2 regions of the uncultured Spongiibacter sp. genome follow, and region 1 is predicted to be linked to the other one. Evidence: predicted binding sites of a transcription regulator. Region 1 holds the regulator's gene; the other holds the start of a gene.
What was found. The regulator sigma-54, encoded in region 1, starts transcription at its own class of promoters, with help from an activator protein. The targets are predictions, from matches to a motif close to TGGCACANNNNTTGCNNT.
Positions count from the first base shown of each region.

Region 2: ABNS66_RS14450 (amidase family protein) is a predicted target of sigma-54. The motif match lies at 2,315-2,332, and genes of this name have one in related genera.

Region 1 covers NZ_CAXGPO010000025.1:17,782-22,034, forward strand. The annotation lists gene lptC (LPS export ABC transporter periplasmic protein LptC) at 1-469, shown strand, start outside; gene lptA (lipopolysaccharide transport periplasmic protein LptA) at 456-1,013, shown strand; gene lptB (LPS export ABC transporter ATP-binding protein) at 1,015-1,740, shown strand; gene ABNS66_RS11370 (RNA polymerase factor sigma-54) at 1,884-3,377, shown strand; gene raiA (ribosome-associated translation inhibitor RaiA) at 3,447-3,734, shown strand; gene ptsN (PTS IIA-like nitrogen regulatory protein PtsN) at 3,764-4,213, shown strand; gene rapZ (RNase adapter RapZ) at 4,216-4,253, shown strand, end outside.
Region 2 covers NZ_CAXGPO010000044.1:5,826-10,078, reverse strand. The annotation lists gene ftsE (cell division ATP-binding protein FtsE) at 1-606, shown strand, start outside; gene ftsX (permease-like cell division protein FtsX) at 599-1,651, shown strand; gene ABNS66_RS14450 (amidase family protein) at 2,369-3,985, shown strand.

The sequences.
Region 1 (4,253 bases):
ATTGAGCCTGACTGACAGCTTCGAAGCCATCCCCGATGTTGACTCCCACCTACAGGGCATCGAAGGCTTGAAATATCGCCAAGACGGCAATGTGGCATACCGCTGGCGCGCCGACAGTGCCGAACGCATGATTTCCTCGGGCAACATCCAGCTCAATCAGCCCTTCTACATCGGCAATATCGGCGAGCAGCGGCCGTGGACGGCGCAAGCCATTACCGGCACACTGTCACAAAATGGCCAACAACTGCAGTTGCGTGGCAGTGTTGTTGTTGAAGACTTAATTCGCGAAGCACAAATCCACACAGAGCAACTCAGCATTGACCTGGAGCAAAGCCTGGTAGCAACGGATCAGCCACTGCGACTGCAACTACCCAATGGCGAAACCCAGTCGGAGGGCATGACGGCCGACCTCGTTAACGAGAAAGTCGAGCTGCTCGCGAAGGTAAAAGGACACTATGAACCGCAATAATCTACGCACCTTCGCTATTAGCGCCCTGCTCTGCCTCGCCAGCAGCGTGCACGGCTTGCCCGATGACCGCCGCCAGGCCATCAACCTCAGCTCAGATAAAGCCACCTATGAAAACAATCGCGGCATTTACACGGGCAACGTCAATATGTCGCAGGGCAGCCTGATTATTCGCGCAGACAAGCTGATTATTGTCGAGGCTGACAGAAAAGTAACCAAGGTTATTGCCCATGGCAGCCCCGCCCATTTTGAGCAACAACCCCGCGCCGGGGAAGGCGTCGTGGTCGCCAGTGCCCGACTCATAGAATACAGCCTAAATGCCGAGGAAATCCTGCTGCAAAAAGATGCCACCATCCGACATCAGGGCTCCAAGATCAGTGGCGATCGCATTGTATACAGCGGGCGCAAGCAAATGGTCATTGCCGATGGCGGCAGCCACAAACTCGATGGCAGGGTACAAATGACCCTACAGCCTCAGCAGGGCGTGAGTGATACCGATAGCCCTGCTCCAAGCACCACCCCCGACACCCCGGAGACTCCCCGCTAACATGCCCGTATTGAAAGCCAGCAACCTCGCTAAAGCCTACAAAGGCAGAGAGGTAATCAAAGACGTCTCCCTGAGTATTAACAGCGGTGAAATAGTCGGCTTGTTGGGTCCCAACGGGGCGGGAAAAACAACCTGTTTTTACATGATCGTCGGCATCGTCAACGCCGACCGCGGCCGCATTCAGCTCGACGACAAAGACCTGACACCGCTTTCCATCCAAGGTCGGGCCAAACACGGCGTCGGCTACCTCCCTCAGGAAGCATCCATATTTCGGAAGCTGAGCGTCGCTGACAACATCATGGCGATATTGGAGACCCGCAGCGACCTGAACCGCAAGCAACGCAAAGAAAAGCTCGATGCACTGCTACAAGAATTTCACATTGCCCATATTCGCCAATCGCCGGGTATGGCGCTCTCGGGCGGGGAACGGCGCAGAGTAGAAATTGCACGAGCACTGGCCACCGAGCCCAGTTTTATTCTGCTCGACGAGCCCTTTGCCGGGGTAGACCCCATATCGGTGAACGATATTCAGCAGATTATTCGCCACCTGCAGGCGCGCGGCATCGGCGTCCTAATTACCGACCACAACGTGCGAGAAACCCTCGATATCTGCGAAAAAGCCTACATAGTTGGCGAAGGTCGCATCGTTGCTGAGGGCAATGCCGAGGCCGTGCTCAACAACCAAATCGTGCGGGACATCTACCTCGGCGACACATTTACCCTTTGATCAAAAAATCGGCACAGCAATTGCTTTAAACGCCTATTGCAGCGGTGCGGCTGCGGGACTACACTGACCCTGAAGCATCGTCGTTTATGGCTACATAACGGCATTTAATCCCTCAGGTATGGTTGTAGTAGAAGTCATTGCCTATGAAACAATCGCTCCAGCTAAAAGTCGGTCAGCAGCTGACCATGACGCCCCAGCTGCAACAGGCGATTCGTTTATTACAGCTCTCCACCCTCGACCTTCAACAGGAAATTCAGTCGGCACTGGACTCCAACCCCCTGCTGGAAGTAGAGGAAGACAGCGACAGCCCGGAACCCCAGAGCAGCAACAGCCAGAGCGAAAGTAACGCCAATGAGGCTGACAGCAAAACGACCTCTGCTGAGGAGGCGCCCAGCAACGACGCTGACAGTGAATGGGCCGAGCGCAGCGACATCCCCGAAGATTTGCCGGTAGACAGCCAGTGGGAAGACGTCTACCAAAGCTCCGCACCTAGCTCCTCCACGGCCGGTAGCGCCGACGACGACTACAACAATGACTATCGCCACGGCAGCTCAGAGTCGCTCCAGGACCACCTGCGCTGGCAACTCAACCTCAGCCGGCTTTCAGAACTTGATCGCATCGTCGCTGATGCCATCATCGACGCGATCGATGAAAAAGGGCGGCTCACCGTCAGCCCCGAAGAGCTGGTGGACGCCTTCGACGACGACGATATCGAAATAGAAGAAGTGAATGCCGTCCTTCACCTCATCCAGCAGTTTGACCCCCCAGGTGTTGGCGGCCAGGACCTTCAAGAATGCTTGCTGATTCAACTTCGACAGCTCTCCCCAGACACCCCATACCTGACTGAAGCGCTGCAGATTGTCGAGCAGCATATGCCGCAGCTCGGCAACCGTGATTACAACCAAATCATGCGCCGCTGCCGGCTAAAAGAAGACCAACTGCGCGACACCCTGGCACTCATTCAAACGCTGAACCCCACTCCTGGTGACTGCGTGGGTAACGACGAAACGGAGTATGTGGTACCAGACGTATTCGTCAGCAAAAAAGAAGGCCGCTGGCTGGTTGAGTTAAACCCGGACATCGCCCCGAAAATACAAATTAACAGCCACTACGCATCGCTAGCCAAAGACAGCGGCACCAGCAGCGACAAAGACTATATTCGCGACAACCTCCAGGAAGCGCGCTGGTTCATTAAAAGTCTGCAGAGCCGCAACGAAACACTGATGAAAGTCGCCACCAAGATTGTTGAGTACCAGCGCGGATTCCTGGAGTACGGCGACGAAGCGATGAAACCGCTAGTGCTCCACGATATCGCCGATGCAGTGAGCATGCATGAATCGACGATCTCACGGGTTACCACGCAAAAATATATGCATACCCCGAGAGGCATCTACGAACTCAAATATTTTTTCTCCAGCCACGTCTCGACCGATACCGGAGGAGAATGCTCCTCCACGGCGATTCGTGCACTAATCAAAAAATTAATTGCCGCAGAAAATCCCAAAAAACCGCTAAGCGACAGCAAAATCACCCAACTGTTGGCCGAGCAAGGCATCAAAGTTGCCCGGCGAACCATTGCAAAGTACAGGGAATCACTAGTCATTCCGCCCTCTAACGAACGGAAAAGACTGGTCTAATAAGGCCCCAAAAGGCCCAAACAACGCGCCGGGAGGCGCCGGATGTTCTCAGCGATGAAGGAGCAAGATATGCAAATAACCGTCAGTGGTCACCATGTTGAAGTTACCCCGGCACTTCGCGATTACGTCAACAACAAACTCGCCAAGCTGCAACGGCACTTCGACAATATCACCAATACCGACGTTACCTTGTCAGTAGAAAAGCTGGTTCAAAAAGCTGAAGCCACCGTACATGTGGCTGGCGCCGATCTGTTCGCCACCTGTGAATCAGAGGATATGTACGCGGCCATCGACAGCCTCACCGACAAGCTCGATCGCCAGCTTATTAAACACAAGGAGAAAAACCTGGGCCACTAAAGGCCCGGGGATGTTCCGGAAACGTAAACATGACCCTTGATTCAATACTCAGCCCCGGACGTACCCACTGCGGTACGTCTGTGGGCAGCAAGAAACGCCTACTGGAACAAATTTCTATTTTTGTCAGTGAGGATAATGCGCAATTCAACGCCGACGAACTGTTCAACGAACTGCTCGCCCGCGAGCGACTCGGAAGCACAGGTATCGGGCACGGGGTTGCGATTCCCCACTGTCGCAGCCAGCAGTGCACCGAAATTACCGGCATGCTGCTTAAACTTGCCGAGCCTATCGACTTCGAAGCGATAGACGATCAACCCGTGGACTTAGTGTTTGCGTTGATCGTTCCTGCCGAAGCACACGACGAACACATTAAAGTGTTGGCAAGCTTGGCCAACGCCTTCAACGATGACGCTTTCCGCCAGCAGCTTCGCAGCGCAGACAGCGACAGCAGTCTTTATGAACGTGCGGTAGCGAGCTAGGCGTGAAGCTTATTATTCTCAGCGGCCGCTCAGGTTCGGG
Region 2 (4,253 bases), on a different contig from region 1:
TTCCACATGCCCCATGGCGATATGCGTTTTTTAACCGGCCACAGCGGCGCCGGTAAAAGCACCCTGCTCAAACTCATTATGGTGATGGAGCGCGCCAATAGCGGCCAGGTGCTGATCGACGGGCGCAATGTGTCCAAGCTACCCGCCCGCCACATCCCCGAATTGCGTCGCAAGGTCGGCGTGGTGTTTCAAAACCACCAGCTGCTGTTTGATCGCAGCGTCTTTGACAACGTCGCCCTGCCACTGGTCATTGCCGGCTACGGCCATCGCGATATCGGCCGACGGGTGCGCGCAGCCCTCGACAAAGTTGGCCTGCTCGACAAAGAACGGCAGAACCCCATCACCCTGTCTGGTGGTGAACAGCAGCGCGTAGGCATCGCCCGCGCCGTGGTGAACAAACCCAAACTGCTGCTGGCCGACGAGCCCACCGGCAACCTGGACCCACAACTGTCCGCAGAAATCATGCACCTGTTTGAACAATTCAATCAGGTGGGCGTGACCGTGCTCATCGCCACTCACGACCTCTCGCTCATTGCGCGTATGCCCTACAAATTGCTCAGCCTGCGCCAAGGCCAACTGGTTAGCGCCGGGGGCAGCCATGAGTAAATCCAAACAAAAGGGCAGCGGCGCCAGCAAACTGCCCAAGCGCCGCCTCGGCCAACTGCAAACGCCGGCCAAGCCTTCACGGCGCGAATTGAGCGGTGCCAAAACCCACCGCACCCGCTTCAGTGACCAGTGGCAAAGTTACCGCAGCCACCACCGCCAGGTGGCCGGCGAAAGCCTGCGGCGCCTGTTAAAGCGCCCCCTCGCCACATTAATGACCACACTGGTGATCGCCATCGCCATGGTGCTGCCCGCCGGTTTATATGTCGGCCTGAACAACGTTGAAGCCGTCAGCCAAGGCTGGGATGGCGCCGCGCGATTGTCGGTGTTTTTAAAATTCAGCGTCAGCGATCAAGACGCGCAAAAACTGCGTCAGCAACTCGCCGACCGCAAAGACATTGCCAGCGCCGAATACATCTCACCCAGTGAGGCATTGGAGGAATTCCGTCGCCGCAGCGGCTTTGGCGACGTGCTCGACCAGCTGGACAGCAACCCCCTGCCCGGCGTTCTGGTACTGAGCCCCACCGCAGAAAACAGCAGCCCTGAAAAAATAGAAGCCCTGCGCGACCAGCTAAACGCACTGCCGCAGGCCGACCTGGTCAAGCTGGACATGGAGTGGCTGCAACGCCTGAACCGCATTACCGATATCAGCCGCCGCCTCACCCTGGCCCTCGCCGCCATGCTCGCGGCAGGCGTGCTGCTTATCGTGGGCAACACCATCAAACTGGCCATCGAAAACCGCCGCGACGAAATTCTGGTTGTGAAACTGGTCGGCGGCACTAACGCCTTCGTCCGCCGCCCCTTCCTGTACATGGGCTTCTGGTACGGCCTGTTCGGCGGACTACTCGCCTGGTTACTACTCGCCTCCAGCCTGCTCTGGCTAAGCGGCCCGGTCAAAGAACTCGCCGGGCTCTACAACAGCAGCTTCAGCCTGCTCGGCCTCGGTGTACTCGATAGCCTGATAATGTGGGCCAGCGCTGCCGGCCTTGGTCTACTCGGCGCACTCCTCGTCGTTGGCCGAGAACTCCGCGCCATCGAACCCAAATAAATGATTAGAAAGCGGGCCTGAACGCGACAAACCTGCACCACCTGGAGAACAGCGTACCGCCGCCTTTGTAGGACAGCGTGCCCCGCGACCACAGGGAGTGCTTTGGGTAGCGGTTTTAACCGCGATAAGGGCTCCAACAGCGCTCATCGCCATCAGCGCTGTGGGCCATAGCTAAGCGCTTCGCACCATTCGCGACTAACAGCGTGCCCCGCGACTGCAGGGAGCGCCTTGGGTAAGTCGCTCCTACAAATACACGACACCGTGACTCGTAGGACAGCGTGCCCCATGACCGCAGGGAATGTTTTGGGTAGGCGGGCCTGACCGCGAACGATACGCAGCCCCTACCGTTCGCTCAGGTCGCCCTCAGGCGGGCTCCTACAAGGGGCCACACTGTGCTACAAAAACACCTCGCCCCACTTGTAGGAGCGGTTTTAACCGCGATGGGAAGCCTCAACAGAGCCCAATGCTATATGCACCATCGGCCATAGCTCAGCGCCCCGAACCTTCGCGACTTAAGTCTCTCCTACAAAAACATGATCCCATGACTCGTAGGATAGCGGGCCTGACCGCGAATAATCTGCTTATTTAATGAAATCTCCCCTTCATTTTAGCCCCCAACACCCGACCTACCACTAAAACCAAGCCGCGAATCGTCCAACTCGGTGGCACCATTATTGCTAGATAAAACCAGACTTTAACCAACCGAGGAAATTTTAAATGCGACCGAGTATCAAGCGCGTCTTTTCATCCACCTCTCTCGCCATCTCAGTAGCAGTTATTAGTGCTTGCGGTGGAGGCTCCAGTTCCTCAACCACCGGTTCGCTGCCAGATACTCCCGCGCCAACAACCTTTGAACTGCTTGAGGCCACAGTGGCGGATATCCATGCAGGCTTTCGCGGTGAACAAGTTGATGAATCCGGCCAAGCGCTTAGCTGCGTAGGCTTAGCCGAAAAGTACATTGAGCGCATAGAACGGCTCGACAATAATCCAGCAACCGGCCTACCCATCAATAGTATCGTTAGCATTAACCCCCAGTGGCGCGAACAGGCCACAGCACTTGATGAGGCCTTCGAAAAAGACGGCCTCACCGGGCCGCTGCACTGCGCACCCGTTTTATTAAAGGACCTCTTCGATACCTACGACTTCCCAACCACCGCATCGTCACGCGCACTCGCAGGCTCCCAGCCACCTGACGATGCCTTTACTGTTGCCCGACTGCGAGAGGCCGGCGCACTTATTTTGGGCAAAGCCGGCATGAGCGAATACGCATTCTGGATACAAAGTTTTAACAGCGTCTCTTTGCGAATTGGCACGCCCTATGACACCACCAAAGACGCCGGCGGCTCCAGTGGCGGCAGTGCAGCCGCCATTGCCGCCAACTTCGGCCTGCTTGGTACCGGCTCCGATACCTGCGCCTCAATACGCCTACCGCCCTCCAACAACTCCCTTGTCGGCGTGCGCTCCACCGTTGGATTAGTGTCACAAGATGGCCTAGTGCCACTCTCTCACACCATGGATGTAGGGGGCCCCATCACCCGAACCGTTCGTGACGCCGCGTTGATGCTGGATAGCATGGCAGCGGTAGATCCGGCAGACCCAAGAACCCATGCCGCAGAACGCCGGCAGCCAGCGAGCTATCTGGACTCCCTGGACAAAGATGGCCTGAAAGGAAAGCGCATTGGCGTGTTGCGCAGCTATGGCGGTACCAACGCCTTTGGCGACAATGCCGACGTGAATGCTGTGCTAGACCAGGCACTGATCGACTTAGCGGCTGCAGGTGCTGAAATTATTGATCCAATAACCCTTCCCGAGTTTGAGGATATTTCCAATACGCTTATTGTTCAGGAATTCGCCGATCACATGGATGAATACCTAGCGAGCTTCGCGGCCCCTCGCTCTGATACCGTCGACATATTCACCAGTGGTCTGGTGCACCCGTTTATCGAGGCACTCATTGGTGCAAGCCTTGCAGCGAGAGATACCAGTTCGCCCAGTTATATTGCAAAGCTCGAAAAACGTGAGGAACTGCGCAACTACGTTGAAAGCGAGATGGATGCACTCGACCTGGATGCCTTGGTTTACCCCCCGGTCCAACAACCTGCAAGAATTACCGGCACATCACAAACGAACAACTGCGGCTTTAGCAGCACCACCGCCATGCCTTCTATTGTCGTGCCCGCCGGTTTCTCAACTGATCAACCAGCACTGCCGATTGGAATAGAATTTTTTGGCCGGCGCTGGGATGAGGCCACATTGTTTAGTATCAGCTACGCCTACGAGCAAGCCACAAAGCACAGACGCCGCCCGTCACTGCCCGGTGATCCGTCTCTATAGCTCCACTTAAAATTACTTCTCTTAGCGATCTCCGGAAACTCGAAAGCAACCAACAGGAGGTCGTTAAGATGCACAAAAAATACACAGCAGTGCACCTACCGACCCAGCTATGCCGCTCGAATATGGGCCAATATAGCAGTGCTCCAGCACCAAACTGGAGCAGCATTCAAGCAAGTAAAAGTTCAAAAAATCAAGGCTCGCGCAGGATAATAAAAATTCACAAAATAAATATCCTGTCCATTAGTACAACAATGTACTATGACACCCG